DNA from 3 places in the Paenibacillus sp. FSL R7-0128 genome. Region 1 is predicted to be linked to each of the others. Evidence: riboswitches for the same ligand, from Rfam matches in the RefSeq annotation. Region 1 holds a riboswitch; each other region holds the start of a gene.
What was found. Region 1 has a riboswitch for cobalamin ahead of NST26_RS01760 (anaerobic ribonucleoside triphosphate reductase). Riboswitches for the same ligand answer to the same signal wherever they lie in the genome.
Positions count from the first base shown of each region.

Region 2: linked by a shared signal. The riboswitch ahead of NST26_RS08575 (energy-coupling factor ABC transporter permease) and the one ahead of NST26_RS01760 (anaerobic ribonucleoside triphosphate reductase) in region 1 are both predicted to bind cobalamin.
Region 3: linked by a shared signal. The riboswitch ahead of NST26_RS04095 (S-layer homology domain-containing protein) and the one ahead of NST26_RS01760 (anaerobic ribonucleoside triphosphate reductase) in region 1 are both predicted to bind cobalamin.

Region 1 is NZ_JBBOCD010000001.1:417,557-424,426, forward strand. Features, by position in the region: gene serS (serine--tRNA ligase) at 1-271, opposite strand, end outside; gene ssuE (NADPH-dependent FMN reductase) at 679-1,248, shown strand; gene nrdG (anaerobic ribonucleoside-triphosphate reductase activating protein) at 1,340-1,867, opposite strand; gene NST26_RS01760 (anaerobic ribonucleoside triphosphate reductase) at 1,864-3,849, opposite strand; cobalamin riboswitch at 4,159-4,389, opposite strand; gene NST26_RS01765 (MTH1187 family thiamine-binding protein) at 4,729-5,037, shown strand; gene NST26_RS01770 (sugar phosphate isomerase/epimerase family protein) at 5,086-5,865, shown strand; tRNA gene NST26_RS01775 (tRNA-Thr) at 5,953-6,024, shown strand; gene NST26_RS01780 (hypothetical protein) at 6,181-6,870, shown strand, end outside.
Region 2 is NZ_JBBOCD010000001.1:2,104,347-2,111,216, reverse strand. Features, by position in the region: partial or broken gene cobJ (precorrin-3B C(17)-methyltransferase) at 1-1,427, opposite strand, end outside; gene NST26_RS08590 (energy-coupling factor ABC transporter ATP-binding protein) at 1,442-2,302, opposite strand; gene cbiQ (cobalt ECF transporter T component CbiQ) at 2,315-3,103, opposite strand; gene NST26_RS08580 (energy-coupling factor ABC transporter substrate-binding protein) at 3,100-3,393, opposite strand; gene NST26_RS08575 (energy-coupling factor ABC transporter permease) at 3,393-4,157, opposite strand; cobalamin riboswitch at 4,443-4,637, opposite strand; gene NST26_RS08570 (ArsR/SmtB family transcription factor) at 4,777-5,709, shown strand; gene NST26_RS08565 (hypothetical protein) at 6,005-6,283, opposite strand; gene NST26_RS08560 (DUF6171 family protein) at 6,496-6,774, opposite strand; gene NST26_RS08555 (alpha-N-arabinofuranosidase) at 6,787-6,870, opposite strand, start outside.
Region 3 is NZ_JBBOCD010000001.1:992,084-998,953, reverse strand. Features, by position in the region: gene NST26_RS04110 (ABC transporter ATP-binding protein) at 1-292, opposite strand, end outside; gene NST26_RS04105 (energy-coupling factor transporter transmembrane component T) at 208-1,152, opposite strand; gene NST26_RS04100 (DUF4430 domain-containing protein) at 1,149-2,060, opposite strand; gene NST26_RS04095 (S-layer homology domain-containing protein) at 2,515-4,686, opposite strand; cobalamin riboswitch at 4,900-5,093, opposite strand; gene NST26_RS04090 (GAP1-N2 domain-containing protein) at 6,299-6,870, opposite strand, start outside.

The sequences.
Region 1 (6,870 bases):
GCTCCGCCTCCAGCAGCGCCAGCTCGCTGAGGGTGCCCCGCACCTGCGCCTTTGCGTGCTCGGCGCCTTCAGGGTCGCCCCCGCGCAGCAGGCGCTCGACCTCCTTCGTCAGCGCGTTGCGCTCCGCGCGCCGCTGCTCGGTGGCCCGGCGTACCTCCCGCCGCCGGTCATCCCACTCCAGAAGTTCCTCCAGGGGGAACTTCAATCTTTTCCATTCGGCCGTCTTCCGTACAAGGTCCTCATTCTCCCTGATCCAATTCATATCCAACATCTGCATCCGCTCCTTAAGTGTGGGTAAAAAAACGCAAAAAACGCCCTCATCCATGGGACGAGGAGCGTCAGCTCGCGGTGCCACCCAGGTTGACCTCATTCGCGTATAGCAGCTAAGCAGCGCGGAATCAGGCCCTCTTTGGTCTTCGCGGTAACGGGCGAAACCCGGTAAACTTAGGGAACAGGAAGCTGCTCCGGTCGCAGACGCCTCGCGGTTGGATGCCGGTCGTTGGCCTGGTCGGGATATAGGTTTGCCGTTTATTATAACCAGAGCGGCAGCAGTTTGCAAGCATAAGAGGGGTTTGACAATATTCCTTGTACTCTGCTAGGATTATTACTAATTTAAAGTATTGATGCCCGGCGAAGCAGCCCGGTTTATCCTATTATGCGGACGGAAGAGGTGCGGAAATGGCCAAAATAGTCGTAATTAACGGAACACCCTCGCTGGTCTCACGGATCAATGCCGTGATTGAGTATGCAGAGAATGCCCTGCGGGAGCGCGGGTATGAAGTGGAGCGGATCAATGTGGCGGAGCTGCCTGCGGAGGATCTGATCCATACCAAATTCGAGAGCGAGGCCATTGTCAAGGCGAATGGGCTCGTAGCGGAAGCTGATGCGGTAATCGTAGTCAGTCCGGTATATAAGGCTTCTTACACGGGAGTACTGAAGACCTTCCTGGATCTGGTGCCGCAAAAAGGGCTGGCCGGCAAAATCGTCCTGCCGCTCTTCATGGGCGGAAGTCTTGCACATCTGCTGGCGATCGACTATGCACTGAAGCCGGTACTGTCCGTGCTTGGCGCCCGCTACATTCTTGGCGGCGTCTACGCCGTAGACTCCCAGGCGGTTCGTAACGACCAGGGCGTAGTTGAGCTGGCTGAAGAGCTGCGTTTACGCCTGAACAGCGTGCTGGAAGAGCTGGCGGAGGAGACGGAGCATAAGGTGGGGCGCAAGGCAGGACAGACAGGAGCCGCGGAATAAGGTTACGCTGCCGGTCCGATCATCCCCGGTACAATCAAAAGGCACTAAACCACCCGGATGCGGGAGTTTAGTGCCTTTGTCTATTTAGGAGTTATACTCCTTGAAAGCTCAGCTCCGGCTCCCACAGAACAACCCTATCTCCCGCCAGACTCGCCGGAATATCAATGATCCGCTGGTTGCTGCTTCCCCGGTAGGAGAGGGTAAGGTCTTTGAGCTCTTCGACGAACCGTCCGTCGATCACGACCTGGCACAAGGCCAGCAGCTTCCATTCCGCAGAGCCCGGGGAAGCCGTAAGCTCCTCGTACGTATAGCCGGTATAGATCCAGACCGGGAAGGCCGGCAGCTCGGCGCGCAGCTCGTGTATGAAGTCTGCAGCCTCCTCAGCCGAGAAAAAAGGGTCCCCGCCCGCCAGCGTCAAGCCGTCCAGCAGCGGATTGCCTGCAATCTCCTCTATAATCTCCCGCCGGCGCTCCGGGGTAAAGGCCTCCCCGTAGTTAAAGTTCCAGGTCTTCGGGTTGAAGCAGCCCGGGCAGCGGTGGCGGCAGCCGCTGACGAAGAGGACGGCCCGCAGGCCTTCCCCTTCATTGATCGACTCCGGATAATATCCGCAGATGTTCATAGATGCTTAACACGGTCCCGGACTTCGGCTTGCTTGGCCGCATTGAAACGGGTCTGATAGTCACCGGTCAGATACCCGGTAACCCGGCGCAGACGGCGGATATGGGTGGTATCCTCATGGGCATTGCAGGTCGGGCAATTCGTGCCGATGACCCCTTCATAGCCGCAGCCGGAGCAGCGGTCAATCGGATGGTTGATGCTGAAGTAGCTGATGTCCTGCTCCAGCGCATATTTGATGATTTTGACGAAGGCTGCAGGATTGCTCCGGGCATTGCCGTTCAGCTCGACATAGGAGATCGCTCCGGCGTTGCAATATTCATGGAACGGGGCTTCCAGGCTGATCTTCTTGGCTGCGCTAAGTTCATGGTAGACCGGAATGTGGAACGAGTTCGTATAGTATTCACGGTCGGTTACCCCAGGGATAGAACCGAGCACCTTGCGGTCGATCTTGGTGAACTTACCGGAGAGACCTTCGGCCGGTGTTGCGAACAAGGTGATGTTGAGGTTAAGCTCCTCGCTCTTGCGGTCGCAATATTCACGCATGTGGCGGACAATGGCTACAGCCTTGGCGTGAATCTCCATATCTTCGCCGTGATGCTTGCCGTACATGGCTTTCATGCATTCGGCCATCCCGATGAAGCCCAGCGACAGGCTGCCGTGCTTCAGCAGTTCGCCTGCACTGTCATCAGGGGCAAGCTGCTCGCCGCCCTCCCAGACGCCTTCACGCATCATGAAATCGGAGGCTTTGGCCTTCTGGGAAGCCTGGATACGGAAGCGGTGCAGCAGACCGTCCAGCGCAATATCCATATAGTGATTCAGGTCGTCGAAGAACCCTTCTTCATCAGCAGCCAGGCGGCGGCCGGTTATCGTGCCGTGGGCCAGTCCAAGACGCACCAGGTTGAGCGTATTGAAGGACAAGTTGCCTTTGCCGGAGCAATGGTTGCGTCCGAAGCGGTCGCCGAGCACACGGGTCCGGCAGCCCATCGTAGCGAACTCGGTATCCGGGTCAGCCGGATCATAATATTGCATGTTCAGCGGAGCGTCCAGGTTGGCGAAGTTCGGATACAATCTGCGCGCCGAGCACTCCGCTGCCTTCAGGAACAGCTCATAGTTAGGGTCACCCGGTTGCTGGTTGATGCCTTGCTTGCATTTGAAGATCTGAATCGGGAACACCGGCGTCTCCCCGCTGCCCAGTCCGTTCATCGTAGCCGTCAGCAGTGAGCTGATCACAAGCTGGCCCTCCGGGGAGGTGCAGGTCCCGTAGTTGATGCTGGTAAAAGGAATCTGGCCGCCGGAGCGGCTGGACATCGTATTCAGGTTATGTACCATACTCTCTGCGGCCTGCAGGGTCTCGCTCTGCGTCTCCTTCAGGGCAAAACGGAAGGCGCGCGGATACTGCTCAGCCAGATCGCTGCGGCTCATCGTAATCTCCCCAAGTTCTGAAACCTCTGCATTCTCCTCGAAATACTCCAGACCTTTGCGGAAGAGCTTGGAGAAGGACTTGGTCACATAAGGAGCCAGATCATAATCCAGCTTGTTGGCGGACACACCGCCGTACTGCGCATTCTGCTGCGACTGGAAAATAATCGCCACCAGCGACATCGCCGTCATAATCGAGTTGGGAGGCCGTACGCTGCCGTTGCCGGTGTTGAAGCCTTCACGGAGAAGCCGTTCGAACGGGATGAAGATGCAGTTGGTGGTTCCGATGGCGTATTGATCCAGGTCATGCACATAGACGACATTATCCAGGGTAGCCTGTACCAGCTGCGGCGGCATGGTGAAGTTGCGGGCATACCATTTGGAGTATTCACTGCCGAATTTGCTCATTTTGCCGGAGAAGCTCTCCCCGTTCAGGTTGGCGTTCTCGCGCAGCAGATCCAGATCCCGGCTGTCGATAATATCCCGTCCCAGATGAATGACCTCTTCCAAAAGATCCTCCTGTGCAGCTTGTCCTTCGTTATAACGTTTCTCCAGCAGCGTCATTATATAACTCTCTCCTCTCGGGTATTGTAAGCGTTAAAAAAGCACCTCCGGCCGGGAAGGCCGGAAATGCCCGAATGCATGATGCAAAGATCCGGGAAGCGGAAATTTGCCTGTGGTCTGGGTGGAATATACGAGCAGACAAGGGGCAAATAGCTTACGCCCGTTCTTGTATATTCCGCAGAGCCGATACCTGAAAATAATCCGCGATCGTCCTCAGGTATCGGCAGCCTCTGGCCCGATTGACGGAAGGCTAACTCTGCTATTGCAGGCCGCATACGGACACCTTCCCTGTTCCTCGCAGGAGTCTAAGCGGTGCCACCGAAACAGGCAGGTCTCCTGGCTTCCGGCAACTCCTCCGGCGCCTTCCCGGGGGGCTTATTCCGCCCCTTAGTGGCAATTAGCCGGAGAATGCGGCCCTGGGCATCGCACCCTGGGAGCATCCGGTTACAGTGGCGGGACCGCAGCGGTTTTGCACCGCGCTTCCCTATTAAGTCGCACCTCTATTACAAGGGGTGAAACACCCGTTTCTACTATATTTTGTTGTTATCTATTAAAGCTACCGCAATATATTGTGTTTGTAAATGTTTTTTTGCAATCCCGCACGGGGAGCGGGTTCGGCGCTTTTACTCACAGCTGATCCACAGTTAGTCCACAGGTAATCCACAACTTTCCTATGAATCTGCCGTGAATTTTTCATAAAATCTCCGAAAATACGCCACAAAGAATCCATAAATAGAGTGCGTCTAATCCTGGTAATCATTTTGACGGATATTAATAGAATAGAGAGGGTGCAGGTGATTTGTAGCAAGCCTGGCGAAGCGTTACAATAAGAGGATAAGTTAGAGGCAGGCACATCAGATCATTAGGAGGCAGTTCACAATGGCAATTGGCGAAGTGACCGTTATTCCGATTGGGACAGGCAGCACCAGTCTCAGCAGCTATGTGGCCGAGATGCAGCGCGTGCTGGAGACGGTGGAGGGCATTACCTACGAGCTAACTTCTATGGGTACGATTATTGAGGGGCCGGTAGCGCGGATTCTGGCTGCGGTAGAAGCGCTGCACGAGTCGCCGTTCACCGCCGGGGCGCAGAGAGTCTCAACCTCGCTCAAGATCGATGACCGGCGCGACAAGATCTCGACCAGTCGCAGCAAGCTGGAATCCGTGGAGCGCAAGCTACAGGGAGAGTAGCGGGAATACAGTATCTAATCAGAAATGATAATAAGGAGCGGATTATTCATGGCAGAAGCAGCTCAGCAGATCGGAATTCAAATGTATACACTGCGTGACCAGACGGAACGCGATTTCCTCGGCACACTGGCCAAGGTGGCAGAGATGGGGTACCAGGCAGTGGAATTCGCCGGTTATTTCGGTGTATCTGCAGGGGAACTGCGCCGTAAGCTGGATGAACTTGGCCTGGCGGCTCCTTCGGCGCATGTAGGCCTGGACTTCAGCAGTCTGGATAAGATGGAACAGGCATTAGCCAAAGAGATTGAATACGGTGTAGAGCTCGGACTGCAATATATGATCACCCCGTCGGCACCGCTTCCGCCGAACCCTTCCATAGAGGATGTAACGAGAATCATTCCATTCCTGGAGAAGGCTTCCGCGATGGTCCGGGCGGCGGGGATGCAGTACGGCTACCACAACCATGATTATGAATTCAAAGAGGTTGACGGCAAGGCGGTCATCGATATCTGGCTGGAGCAGATTCCTGCCGAGCATATGCTGGCTGAGTTTGATCTGGGATGGGTATACAGGGGGGGAGCCCGGCCCGTTGATTATGTGTCACGGTACGCCGGCCGTGTTCCGCTGGTTCACATGAAGGACTTCGGAGCAGACAATGAGGAGACCGATCTCGGAAAGGGAGAGGTTGATTTCCGGAGCGTCTTCGAGATCGCGGAGCAGAGCGGAATTCTCTATTATATTGTGGAGCAAGAGGCCTATGAGGAGTCCTCCCTTGCAAGCGCTAAGCTCGCACTGGATTATTTCCGCGGGCTGGGGCTGATGCACGGCTGAGGACACAGCAACCAGCGGAAAAAGGGCTTGCGTTTTCCGCTGGAAGAGTTATAATATTTTTTGCTTGGCAGACGCAAACGTCTGTAAGCTGGTGTAGCTCAGGGGTAGAGCAACGCACTCGTAATGCGTAGGCCGGGGGTTCAATTCCCTTCACCAGCATTCTTACAAAGTCGATAGTGGCGCGGGTTTCCGGTTTTTTGGAACTGCGCCTTTTTTCTATGCAAGCATCAACATCTACCATTCTTCTAACCTTTAGTTAAGTAAAGTGGGGAGCTTATGGTTGGATGCTAGGAGGCAAGGAGGCAAGGATCTTATATGGGAAACCGGACATTCCTGAGTGTTACCAGTGCCGATACAGATTTGATTGATTATGAGAATACAGCTTTCGAAACGAATAATTTTCTCGCTCCAATATGGTTTTGTCTAGTCAGCCAAGACCAGTTCCAGCGCTATAGCAGGCAGCTTATGCAAGCTTGGAGCAAGATTCAACCCCATATGGACCAACCGGATGTGGAGGATTTGCCTGAGTGGGAACATTTTTCAGAGGCCTTCCAATGGCAGATTCCATGGGCGGATGCTGCAGAGCAATTGCGCCTGAGTTTACCCGGCACGCTGGCCCATTTCCCAGCGCTTTCCACTCCTGTACATGAGTGGCTGGTAACCTTATCGACCCATGTACAGCGTTATTCTTCTGCTGTTATTCATCTGGAGCTTTCGCAATATTTCTCATTCACGGGCGATCCTGCCCTGTATCTAAAAGACATTCAAGAATACGTTACCCTCTGGCAGTCGCCGCATCCCTCGCAGGAGAAGGTCTGGCAGGGAGCAGCCGATAACTTTTATATGCTGAATGGGGAGCATTTGCCTAGGAGGGAACGAACGGCAGCTCAACCGGAGCAAGCTACCGATATTCAACCAGCACAGTCCATTCCTCCAGTATCCGGGAAGCGCCAGTCCAAATGGAGGCAGGAGCTCTACATCTGGTTGCTTGCGATTCTATCCGCA
Region 2 (6,870 bases), 1.7 Mb from region 1:
ATTCCATACAGCAGGGTGTGGAGCCGGACAGCAGCACTTAACGCCCCGCTTCTGCGCAGCTCACAGAATCCGCAGGTCTTCACCTTCACGTAATCTCCAGGCGTACTTACATTCAGTCCGGCCTCCAGCAGCCTTGCTCCTGCCTCTGCCTCTTCATTCCGGCTGCCGCGCAGCAGGAAATATCCGTCCTTCGTATAGATCAATTGCCCATCGCTGCCTGCAAGCTCAGCCAGCAGCTTCATCTGATCACCGTTGAAGCTGCGGCTGCCGGTTGCGGGAGCAATCTCCAGCTCGAAGGAAGAATCGGTGGATGCCTTCAGGCGACCGGACAAGCTCCGCAGCCGCTCCACCTGCGGAGCAGCAGCCAGGCTCTGCGCAGCAGCCTCTTCCGTCTGTCCTGATTCCGCTTCGCCACAGCCCAGCGCCCATTCCATCCGAACCGAACCTGATGCTTCTGCACTTTTCACCTGTCCCGGCTCGGTCTCGCTTCCAACATCTGCTGCATCCCTCTGCCCAGTCTCTGCTGCTCTCCCCGCAACAACAGCTTTGGCCGCTCCGGCTCCAGCTGCCTCCTCTGCCTGCCCGGACTCCGCCGCAGCCAGCGACCACGGTTCTGCGGCTGTGCGCAGCCGCTCGTGCGGCTTCAGCGTCTGCGTCTGTGCCCCGAGACTGTACTTGCGTTCATATCCGCGCGGCGTAATCATAAGATCCTCATAGACAACGGTAGCAGAGTTGCCGACCACCACGGTTGAGAGCATGCCGATTTCATGCTCCAGCATATCCTGCAGCGTCGTTACGACTGTCTGCTGGCGGTCACGGTAGGCGCTTTTGACAATGCCTACCGGTGTAGCCGGATCACGGTAACGCAGCAGAATGGTGCGCGCTTCTTCAATCTGGCGCGTCCGTCTGCCGCTGCGCGGATTATAGAACGCAATGACGAAATCCGCCGCCCCCGCCGCTTCCACACGCGCAGCGATGCTCTCCCAGGGCGTAAGATGATCGCTCAGGCTGATCGTGCAGGAATCATGCATAATCGGGGCTCCAAGCAGCGAGGAACAGGACTGGATCGCCGATATTCCCGGGATCACCTCCACCTGTACCCCCTCTGAGCGGCTCCAGCCGCGTTCGATCAGCACCTCGTAGACCAGCCCGGCCATTCCGTAGACACCGGCATCGCCGCTGGAGATTACCGCAATTCTCTGGCCCGCTTCAGCTCTGCGGACGGCCTCCTGGGCCCGGCTGACTTCTTCAGTCATCCCCGTGCCGACAATCTCCTGGTGCCGCAGCAGCGGCCTGATCAGATCTACATAAGTGGTATAGCCGATGACCGCCTCGCTCTCATCCAGCGCAGCCAGTGCGCGGCCGGTAATATGTTCCAGCGCTCCGGGGCCGAAGCCGATAATCAGCAGCTTTCCTTGTTTCTTCATTCTTCTTCCCCCGTTCATGAATAGCTGTGGTTAAGCGCAAGCAGCTTATGCAGCTTCACCTTGAATTCCCCGGCGGTGCGGGGAGCGCTCTGCCCTGCGGTCAGGCTGGCAGGCAGGCTGAACCATAAGTCAGCCAGCAGCGGCAGTCCCAGCCCGATGGACAATAGCTCTTCCCGTCCCGCAAAAATCTCCTCCGGCGTCCCCGCCGCCCGGCATCTTCCATGCTCCAGCACAATAATCCAGTCCGCCCAGCGGTAGGCTAGGTCCATATCATGCGTAGCCATAACTACGGTTGTCCCTTTAGCATGTATGGCTTCAAGCCCCTTCAGCATCTGCGTTTCCGATAACGGGTCCAGATACGAGGTCGGCTCATCCAATAGAATCAGCTCCGGCTCCATAGCCAGTACACCGGCGAGTGCCGTGCGTTTCTTCTGGCCCAGACTAAGCTGGTGAATCGGTTTATCGCCCAGGCCGGTTAGATTCAGCAGCTCCATGACCTCCCGGCAGCGCGCAGCGATAGCCTGTTCAGCCATGCCGCTGCCGCGCAGCCCGAACGACACATCCTCCAGCGGAGTGCTGAGAATCAGCTGCTGCTCGGGGTCCTGGAAGACCAGGCCCACTTTCCGCCGCAGAGCGGCCAGCTCTTTTTTGGAGTAGGATAACGCCTTCCCTCCTTGCACAACCGTCCCCTGCTGTGGGCGCAAAATGCCGACGGCATGCAGGAACAGCGTGGATTTGCCTGAACCGTTATGACCGAGCACCGCCGTCTTGCTGCCTGCGGGGATGGAGAACGTCAGTTCATGCAGTGCAGGCTCCTTCGTATCCGGGTAATGGAACACCACTCCGTCACAAGCCAAGCTAGATTCCTGATCCATGGGTGACTCCTTTCATGTGTTAGTGATAAAGTACGCCTCAGCCAGCAGCAGTAGCGCAATCCCGGCATAAGCCTGGATTGTATAGCGCCGCGGCACAGGACGCGCCGTATAAGGCGGGAGAATAATCTCATCTGTGAATCCGCGGGCCAGCAGCCCCTGCGATAATCCGTAATACCGGTGCATCGTGTTGCCGAACAGCGCTCCTGCCATAGCCGCAGTCTCCCGCATTCTGGCCTTGTAGCCCCGGCGGCCTCCGCGCAGCCTGCGGGCCAGCAGCAGACCATGCGCTGCATCACTCAGCAGGAATAAGAAGCGGTACATAATCAGCATCAGCTCCAGGACAATCTGCGGCATCCGCAGCCTGCGCAGCACCTGCAAAAGCTCACTGAACGGAGTCGTAAACATCAGGAAGAAGAAACAGCTCATGCAGGCAGAGATTCTGGCCAGCAGCTCCCCTGCCCGCTGAAGTCCCGCCGCTGTGACATATACCGGCAGGTTCAGTCCCGGAAGCGGGAATATCCCTGCCTCTCCCGCAGCCGGATGCCCGAATTCCACGAGCAGCGCCGGTACGCTAAGCGCATAGAACAGCAGCGCTGTGCCGAACAGCATGCCATAAGCACGGAAGGGAATACGGGCCTGCAATACACACCAGGACATCATCCATAGGGTAATTGCAGCCTGTAGTACCGGATGTACGGTGTAAGAGAGAAGGAACATCAGGGCTGCGAACGAGCTTTTCCACATCGGGGACAACTGGCGCAGAGCATTATTGTAAGAGAGAACGTCAATCCGCCGGATCACTTGCTGCTATGCTGCTTCGTCCCGCCTTGCTTGCCCTTGAGCAGCCCCAGGGTATAACCGATCACACCGGCACCAATCGCGGCCTGCAATGCAAACAGCATACTCTCCGTCTCACCCGGCAGCTCGGTCAGCGGCTTGAACCACGGCTTATAGTCAGGATTCATTTCGGTAATCACACCTTCAGCCGCATCATCGGCCCCGCCGAATTCCCCATTAACCAGCAGCAGCGGCAGAATGACCAGCAGAATAACAACCAGCAGCATCAACCCATTTTTCCATTTATTGCTCATTAGGCTCTTCCTCCGTTCACCTTGCGTTTCAGCAGCGACAATTCATTCGGGCTATACGATTTCAGCCAGTTCCAGAGCAGTACCGTCAACAGCCCTTCACTGATAGCCAGCGGGATTTGCGTCACGGCAAAGATTCCCCCGAATTTGAGAAAAGAAGCCAGAACGCCGCCATCCGCCGCCGGAAAAGCCACCGCCAGTTGGAAGGAAGTCACTACGTACGTACTCAGATCAGCCACCGCAGCCGCACAGAACAAGGCTAGCTTCTCGCGGTCCGGCATTTTCATCATCAGCTTATACACTGCATATCCGGCAAAAGGACCCGCCACCGCCATCGAGAACGCATTGGCTCCAAGCGTAGTGATCCCGCCGTGCGCCAGCAGCAGCGCCTGAAACAGCAGGACAATCGAGCCGATTACGCTCATGGGCAGCGGCCCCAGCATTACCGCACCTAGTCCGGTACCGGTGGGGTGGGAGCTGCTTCCGGTCACGGAAGGCATTTTGAGCGCAGACAGTACGAAGGTAAACGCCCCGGCCAGACCCAGCAGCAGCTTCAGCTCCGGATTCTCCCGGGTCATGGCTCTCAGCTTGAAGATTCCAAGGACAAAGAACGGGATAAACGCCGCCCACCAGAACACCGCCCAGCCAACCGGCAGGAATCCTTCCATAATGTGCATCGCCCGGGCCGTCCCCGGTTCGTTCAGCATAAAGTACACCGTAAATCCGGCAACCAGTGCCGCAAAGCTCCACCATCTGTGCTTTTTCATTTGTCACCCTCCATGTTTGTTGATTTCCCATTACAGATCATAAAGCCCAAAAAACCCACCCTATAGGGTGGGAGTGTATGTACGCAGGCAAGTTCGATAGAGCGCGCAACCCGTGGCGAAGCGGAACAAGGTGCTTTTCACCGTCCCATCACTATGGGCCGTATCCTTGTATCCAGCAGCTATAACCGGGGATCACCTTGAAGCACCAAGCTTTCTCCGGTCCATCAGGGCAGAACGCCTCTTCTCATTAACCTATCCGTACACCGCTCCTATCCGCGTAGAGTCGTGGTGTGCGTAGACAAGGTAGGTCTCCTGGCTTGGAATACAGGCGCTGCAGACTTCGTCTTCCCCGGGGGCTTCCCGAGTGACCTCATGAAGTGCAGCTCTTCCATACAGTGGCGGGACCGCTCGGGAGTTGCACCCGATTCCCTGTTATCCCTTGCCGCTTCCGGCAAGAGCACCTTGTTTCATTGCTAATTCATCTCACATCATAGCGGACAGAGATTGGCCTGTCTGTGATATAAATTGGAAAAGCTCGCCTGCAGCCAATCATGGCTTGTAGAAATTTTATTTGAGTAATATAATTATTAACTATATAACCTGAACGTGGAGGCATCCGATGAAACTTGATCTAACCGAACAATCTTTGCCCGTGTACGAGGCCCTGTCCAGTACCGTGCGCCTGCATATGCTGCGGCTGCTGTCCGATAAGCCCATGAACGTGAAGGAGCTGGCCGCAGCCCTCAAGCTCAGCAGTGCGATTATGACCATGCATGTGCGCAAGCTCGAAGCCGCCGGGCTGATCCGCAGCCATATGGCTCCCGGTAAAAGCGGTCTGCAGAAGATCTGTACACTGGCCGCCGACGGGGCTGAGATAGTTTTTCCGGGACAGGCCCGGACTCCGCGCAGAGGGTACCGCAAGGACATCCCTGTGGGGCATTATTCCGACTTCCAGATCGAGCCTACCTGCGGACTGTCTACGACAGAGAGGGTCATCGGGCACTTTGACGATCCCCGTTATTTCTGGGACCAGGAGCGGGTGAACGCCGGGATTCTCTGGTTCGGAAAGGGGTTCGTGGAGTATAAAATCCCGAATTTCCTGCTGTCGAGCCAGCAGCCGGAGGAGCTTGCCATCACGATGGAGATCGCCTCCGAAGCCCCGTCGGTCAACAACAACTGGCCGTCGGATATTACCTTCACACTGAACGGACAATCGCTCGGCTTCTGGACCAGCCCCGGTGACTACGGAGATAATCCGGGAAAATACACCCCGGCCTGGTGGCCTGCACTCACCAATCAATACGGCCTGCTCAAGCAGCTGCGGATTACTCAGACGGGTACCTTCATGGATGGGCAAAAGCTGTCGGAGGTCACCCTGGATCAGGTAGGCATCCGCAACAAACAATGGACCTTCCGGCTCTCTGTCGAGGAGGATGCCGAGCATATTGGTGGCCTCACCCTGTTCGGCAAGGGCTTCGGCAACTACAACGAGGATTTGGTGTTTGAGTTGTTTTATACAGATGGCGTGGCAGATTTGCCGGGTCCTATATGAAAGCCAGATTAGGGTGTGTAGAAGGTAGGTAGGTAGGTAGGTAGGTAGGTAGGTAGGTAGGTAGGTAGGTAGGTAGGTAGGTAGGTAGGTAGGTAGGTAGGTAGGTAGGTAGGTAGGTAGGTAGGTAGGTAGGTAGGTAGGTAGGTAGGTAGGTAGGTAGGTAGGTAGGTAGGTTAGTTTTCGTTTCAGCTACTTTTAGAGCTAATACTCCTTATTTCTGCTTAACGCTCACTTTCAGCAAAATTCAGGTGCATTAGTGCTCTTCATTTCTGCTCAACGCTCACTTTCAGCAAATTCAGGGGCACTTATGCCCCTCGCAACATCCATACAGCCCACTTCCAACCGCACCAAAGGGATTTTTCCCTCTCATTTCCTCATCTAGCCCACTTTCCGCCGCATCAGAGGGATTTATCCCTCTCATTTCCTCCTCCAGCCCACTTTCCACCGCATCAGTGGGATTTATCCCTCTCATTTCCTCACCCAGCCTACTTTCTGCCGCATTAGAGGGATTTATACATCTCATTTCCTCACCCAGCCCACTTTCCGCCGCATCAGTGGGATAAATCCCTCTCATTTCCTCCTCCAGCCCACTTTCACGCCGCATTAGATGGATTTATCCCTCTCATTTCCTCTTCCTCCCCCTCACCTCCACAACGCAAAAAAAAGCCCCTCCAACCGCCGCATTGTGCAGGTTGGAGGGGCTATCGGTGATCGATCCGTCTCTTATGACAAGAGCGGCTTCTAGCCTATCTTTTCGCCTGGCCCCTAGCCGTTAGGCGTGGGCCGTCATTCCGCCACCGGCTGCCACTTGCCGCCGCCGCCCGGCAGCGGACAGCTGCGGGCCTTCAGCCGGGCCACGACGGGAATGATACAGCCGCAGGCGGTACAGGTTACGCCATCCTGCAGCTTGGGGCAAGCCCCGCAAAGCGCAAGCCGCTCGGCATAGACCTCGTCTGAAGCGGTATTGCCGGGGTTGAACATGGAGGACGCCAGAATGCGGGCAATCTGTGCTTCCGTGACCTTGTACTCCTCCCGGCATCCTTTGCAGGCTGAAGTGGTTGTCATGCAGTTCTCTCCTTAGGCTTGTGGAGTGATGGCCAGTACCGTTACCGACATTGGTGGCAGCTCTACAGTCAGCGTATCCCCTTCAAGCTTGAAGGC
Region 3 (6,870 bases), 570 kb from region 1:
CCATCACGATCTGTGCATCCGGGTTCTGGAAGACCATCCCGATCTCCCCGGCGGCCACCGCTGCCGGAAGCCCGGACAGAGGCTGCCCTTTGTAGGTCAAGGTTCCGCTGGATGAACCCACCGGAGTGAGCTCCCGCTTCAGATGACGCAGCAGGGTGGTTTTGCCGCTGCCGGACGGGCCGCAGAGCACGACAAATTCCCCCTCTTCTATGACGAACGATAGCTCATGGAGCGTGTCCCTGTCTTCTTCAGGGTATCGGAAGGATAATTGCTGTGCTTTGAGGATCTCCATAACCATTTCTCCTTTCCTTCCAGTCCCGCAGGAATCAGCACGAACAGGCAGAAGCTCCCGTACATGACGGCCTCCTGCCAGCCGAAGTCCGCTGGTCTCATCCGGGGATAGATCTCCAGCTTGCCGTAGCCCTGCACCCAGAACAGCAGCGTAACCACACCGCTAACGGTTAACAGCAGCATCACCAGCTTATCCTGCAAATCGGCCTTGTATATCGTGTAAGTGCTACGTTTGGTGCTGCCGTAACCACGCGCTGTCATGGAGTCTCCAGTCTGGAGGGCTTCTTCCAGCGACCAGGTCAGCAGCACCTTGAGCAGCGTCATTCCATCTGTCATTCTTTTCTTGAGGCTTCCCGTACCGGTATCTACCCCGCGCAGACGCTGGATCAGCGTAATCTGGCGCAGCCGCCGCTGGAACAGCGGCACGAACCGGATGGCCATCAGCGTCAGCAGCGCCGTTCTCGGCGCAGCCGCCGCGAACAGGTACATGAACTTATCTGTAGTCACCGTGTAATTGTAGGATATAAACCAGATAAAAATAGTAAGCAGCATAGTCATCATCATCAGCCCGTACAGCACAGCCTCCAATGTAATAGGCTGATCCAGCCAGTAGAACAGAATATGCGCCCCTCTATGCGAGAACAGCGGGTTCAGCAAGGCCACGGAAGCTGCCATCAGCAGCATAAAAGGCAAGCTGCGCAACAGCAGCCGCCCTTGGCCCTGCAACAGCAGCAGTGCCAGCAGTCCGGCTATCTCTGTAGCCAGAAATAACGGATGGAAGACCAGCAGGGCGAACAGCAGCAGCCCTGCATAATACAGCAGGGCTACTACAGGATGCATGGAACGGAAGCCGCTGCTCATGGTGCTTTGGCCCCCAGGTCTTTGCCTAGATCAAGCGTATACAGCCACTCGATGGTATCCCCGGGCTCGACGCTCCAGCTACCCGCAGCCTTGGACGGAAATTCTCCATTCACCTTGTACATCCAGCCGCTCTCTGCCCCGTGATCACCTTCGTACAAATTATCTATACCTTCCACGTAAGCAAACGCCTTGCTGCCCTGATATTCCATCTGGATCTTCTGCGCCCGTGTAATCCGCTTCAGCAGGTCCAGCACACTCTCGCCCTTCTTGATCTCGTACTGGGCAGCAGCCAGAATCACGCCATGCTCCTCATCTCCGGTGATGGAGAGGGTGACTACGTTGTCCGGCTTGGGCGTGGCGGCTGGCGGCTTGGCCGTAGCCGCCGGAGCGGGCGCGGGGGTCGGCGGCTTGGGTGTGGCCGCCGGGGACTTGGCGGGCTTGCTTGCGCCCGCCGATGGCTGCGTCGCCGCGGCGCCTGGCGACGCAGGCTTGGCGGGCTCGCTCGCGCCCGCCGAAGGCTGCGTCGCCGCTGCGCCTGGCGACGCCGGGGACTTAGCGGGCTCGCTCGCGCCCGCCGAAGGCTGCGTCGCCGCTGCGCCTGGCGACGCCGGCTTGGCGGGCTCGCTCGCGCCCGCCGATGGCTGCGTCGCCGCTGCGGCTGGCGACGCCGGAGCTGCCGTACCTTCCGCAGGGGCGGATGGTACGGCAGTGCCCTCAGCGGCTCCCGGCAGCGGAGCCGCTTCGTCTCCAGGCCGCAGCGTCTGCGCGGCCGGGGTCCCGGCGGGCGGCTGCGGGCCGCCGCCTGCCTGATCCGGCTGCCCAGAGGAGCAGCCGGGGAGCAGCAATACCATCAGCAGGAGAAGCAGCGGAGCCAGCCTTCCCCGGCCTCTTTTGACTAGATAGAACATTACCTGCACACCTCCACAAAAAGGGAAAAGAACGGGGGCCAGTCAGCCTGTTCCCCGTTCCTTCATACACCTTATGCTTACTTTTCAAGACATATCCGAACTAATTCCAAGCAAAATCGCCTGTCTAATGGGCCTGCAACGCTTCAACAACCCTATACGCCTCAACTACTCATCGGCACGGGGGCGTTAGTTAGATTTTCTACACTTAATTATTCTTGTTACGCACCTGTATAGAAATTAGTTGGATTTCAGGCATCTAATTCTGCCCACAACCCATCATACGGGAGCTTCGGGCGTGAATAAGTGTTGTTTTTCCAACTAACTCCCGCTTTGCAGCAAATCCTGCCAAATTAGATGTCATTTATCCACTTATTGTCCGCCCCAGCGTACAGCACCCATCCTGCAGCGGAATGGAAATTTCAACTAAACTATACCATCCCCTACTCTTACTCAACTATGGCAATCTAACCGCTACAGCAGCAGCCATCTCACGGGTTACCACAGCAGTAGGCTCGAATGCGCCGCCGGTACCGCTCATATATCCAAGTCCCGTCACCGTACGGACAGCGGACAATGCATAGTCGCTAATCTTATCTTCATCGCTGAATTTACCAGCCCCTGCTCCTGCTCCGGCTGATGTAGCATCCAGCTTAAAAGCTCTAACCATCATCACAGCCATATCCTGGCGCGTAACCAGCCCGTCCGGGTTGAACGTTTTGGCGCTTACGCCGCTGATGATTCCTAGCTCCTTCGCCCGGTTCACTGTTCCATAATACCATGTACCGGCCTTAACATCACTGAAGGCCCCAGCAGAAGACGCCGCAGACGGCTCGTTCCCGGTTAACCGCAGCAGCAGCGCTGCAAATTCAGCACGGGTAATATTCTTTTTCGGTGCAAACAGCAGGCTGTTCTCACTCACACCGTTCATCAGCTTGCGGTCATACGCCGTGTATACCGACTCCAGCGCCCAAGGCGAGATCGACTTCACATCACCAAAAGCCGGACGGTCCGCCGCCGCAGAAGCCACCGTTACCGGGACCGTATGACGCACGATGGCCGGGGTTTTATCCTTCAGATATCCCGTAACCGTCAGGGTATATTTATTTGCTGGCAGTCCTCCGGCCACAACAGCCACGCCCGCAGCATCTGTAACTGCTGTTTTGCCGCCGATGGTTACCTGTACGCCTGCTGCCGGTGAGGTTACCGGATCGGAGGTGAAGGTCGCCTCATTCCAGACCCATTGCTTCTGGGTTACCTGCACCTTCAGATCTTGTCCAGGCTGCGGCTGTCCGGGAGTCACGGTTACGGCATCAACCACCTGCGTGTTGTCCCCGCCATAATAGATCACAACGCGGTCATTCTCCTCCAGCGCGAAGTCGCCCATCCCTACACTTGGATAGATCCATGCTCCGCCGCGTGCGACTACATACATCCAGCCATCATATCCGCCAAAAGTACCCGCAATCACGCCGCCGATCCCCGTCACATAATTGCCTGCTTCATTGACCAGAGCCAGGCGCTTGGCTGCTGCTGTCTTATCCAGTGCCGTAAGCACATTTCCGGCGTATACGCTGCCCTCAGCCAATGTTCCATTCGGACCTTCAACTGTAACCGAGACACTTACCTGAGGATTCTTCACTGGTGTGCCGCTAAAATCAAAGAGCTTACCGCCTGTTCCAAACAGCTTGTACGCTACCAAAGCCTCCAGTGCCTGCTCTGTAGAGAGCGGATTGGAGCTGCCGCCCGCAGTGTGGGCGAACCCGCCGCCTGTAGCGCTGAAGCTCAGCAGCTTGCTGACCAGATTGATTTGGCCTTTGGTATACTCTGCTCCCGCCGGATCAATGCCGAAGGCAGACAGACCGATGATGGCCTGAGCTACACTCTCGCTGCTGTCGCCATATCCTCCGTTCTTATCCTGTGCCTTAGCCAGCCAGGCTGCCGCCCGCTGACCGGCAGCATTCACTGCCGCTTCCTGCTTATGTCCAGCCAGTGCGTTCAGCACCATCGCTGTCATATCCGGATCACTCGCACCCGTGGTCAGAGTAAAGCCTCCGTCCGGGTTCTGCTTCGCCAGAATCTCTGCCAGCAGCTTAGACTGTGTCCATTTCGCATTTGCCGGGATTGTATAGCTGCCGGAATCCAGAGCGAGCAGTGCATAGACCGGATTATTCAGCGTCTGGCCGGTAATTGCATCGTGATTGTAGAGCTTCTCAATCAGGTTATAGCCTGCCACATTCGCCGGGTCGCCGCCAAGTGCCTTAACGGCGAGCGTGATCCGGGCATAGTCCGTAGCTCTGGCAAAAACACCCTTAGCCTCAGCCACCTTGCCTTCAAGCGCCTTCAGATAGCTGGCAGGAACCTTGTAGCCTGCTTGCGCAAGGCCAATCGCCTGCCAGTCCGACTGGACTCCGTTCTTCAGCATGAACTCCGCAGTGGCATAGACCGCAGCAGTTACGCTGGCTGCCTCACTTGCGGGCAGAGCGGATACCGCGGGTGCGGAAGTCCCGCCTGCCTGTGCAGCAGCAGCTTGTCCTGCCGGGGCTACGGCTGCTCCCAGCAGTGCGAACAGCATAATGACAGCAAGTCCCAGCCGTGTGAACCTGGATGATAGAGAATGGTTCTTCATAACTAACCTCTTTCCTGAAATAGAATGGATGAATCCTGCTTCCTCCGCAGATAGAGCGGCAACCTAAAGACCGCCCTGTGCAGGGCGGCCGGGGAAGAATACAATACAGGGCGGCTGAAGGAGCCGATTACTCTCCCACACTACATACAATACAGCATATACAGCCCTCGCCAATATCAGCATCTGCTTTCACATTCTTACCCCCGAAGAATAGAAACAACAACGAAAAAGGCAGGTCTCCTGGCTCATACTTCACCGCTTCCCCCGCCTTCCCATCCCGTTAGCAGGACAGTGGCTCCTCAGGAGTTGCTCCGTATTTACAGTGGCGGGACCGCGCCGGACTTGCACCGGGCTTCCCTTTTAAGCAGATTCCTCTATTAGACATAGCCCTGCCAGCATCTGCTAGCGACAGCGCACGGCCTCTGAGGCAATCTGCACCTTTTCCCAAAGCTTATTAAATTTTAATATTCTGAAACAATCATATCTACTATTCCCCTGTATGTCTATAGACAAGCTATTTCTATTCCATCCACTCGAGTCCCGCTCATTCTGCACAAAAATCCTGAACAGCACATGCCCGCTTCCCCGGCACATCGTACTATTCAGGACTATGGAGTGACTCTTCTGCTGTTAATTAAGGCGTTGGCGGTACTAGCGGAGACAGCGGCAGCAGGCGATTGTATTATGTACATTAGAATTCGTGTAAAAGCGGCCGATAACGCATTCTGCTGCATTTTATACAATCGATTGTGGCAAATAACCCTCCGCCGGGCCAAATTCCCAAAATCTAATGTACCGAATACAACAGAACACCATATTAGGCTCGATATGCCTCATTCTAGTGTACAAAGTGCAATCGAGCAGCTTCATTCGGACACTAACACACTTAACTAATTACTTTATGCTCGTATCAGCCTGCCGAAGCGCAAATCATTGTACTACATAAAGTAGTATGCACCAGGCTCTGACCAGCCCACCATGCCGCGCTGTATGCGCCCACAGCAGATCAGCTACCGCAAGTCGATCATCAGGTCCTAACTAATCAGCATTCATTTAATCCCCTAGCTTGCTGGGGAGCTGCCGTACCCCGACTAACTAAGGTACTGTTCTAGCTCCAAACGTTATGCTTAAATGCAATCTGTACAACTAAATCGTCTGATTTACTGACAAATGTACTTTTAGCTGTATTTCGTGCATCTAAAATGCTTCCGTATCCGCTTTTTGGCCCATTCGGGCAAATTTAGTTGTATAGAATACAGTTAGGAGAGGTGTGCCTTCCTTTTTACTGTTTTTAGTTGTATAGAGTACACCTATCACTGTAAGCAATGCTACTCAGTACCATCACTTGGTATCGAGTCAAAACCATCAGTTAGTTGTATAAGTCGGCTGAGTGACTAAGGAGCGTTACTAGATAGCGTTAGTTAAAAGCGACACTCGGTAGCGTCAGTCAGTTGAGTGAGTCGGTAGCATTAGTCGATTGTGTTGGTCGATTGCATCAGTCGGTAGCATTAGTCGATTGTGTTGGTCGGTAGCGGCAATCAATTGCGGCAGTCGATTGCATTATCCGATCGCGTTAGTTAAAAGCTTACGCAGCCTGCTTGTTGCCGCTGTGTTATTCCGCGTCCGTGTCCGCTTCCGGGCTTGCGGAAGCGGACGGCTCCGCACTAGGCGCGGCTGTAGCTGTGGCCTCCGGGGCGCTGCCCGGATCTGCCGCCAGCTTCAGCGAGTATCTTCCGGCGGTGATCATATCACCTGCTGCCAGCTTCGCGCCTGCTGATAGCTCCACCGTCACCTCGTAGACGCGTGACGGAGGAGTCCCCGCCGCCGCTGGAGAGGCGGCAGCTCCACTATCCGCGCCGCTGTCTACTCCGGCGCCTGCCTCACCCTTCGCATCGCCGTCTACTCCGGCTCCTGCCTCACCCTTCGCATCGCTGTCTACTCCGGCTCCTGCCTCACCCTTCGCATCGCCTTCTACTCCGGCGCCTGCCTCACCCTTCGCACCGCCGTCTACTCCAGCGCCTGCCTCACCCTTCGCACCGCCGTCTACTCCGGCGCCTGCTTCACCCTTCGCACCGCCGTCCACTCCGGCGCCTGTCTCACCCTTCGCATCGCCGTCCACTCCGGCTCCTGCTTCACTCTTCGCATCGCCATCCACTCCGGCGCCTGCTTCACCCTGGCAACTGC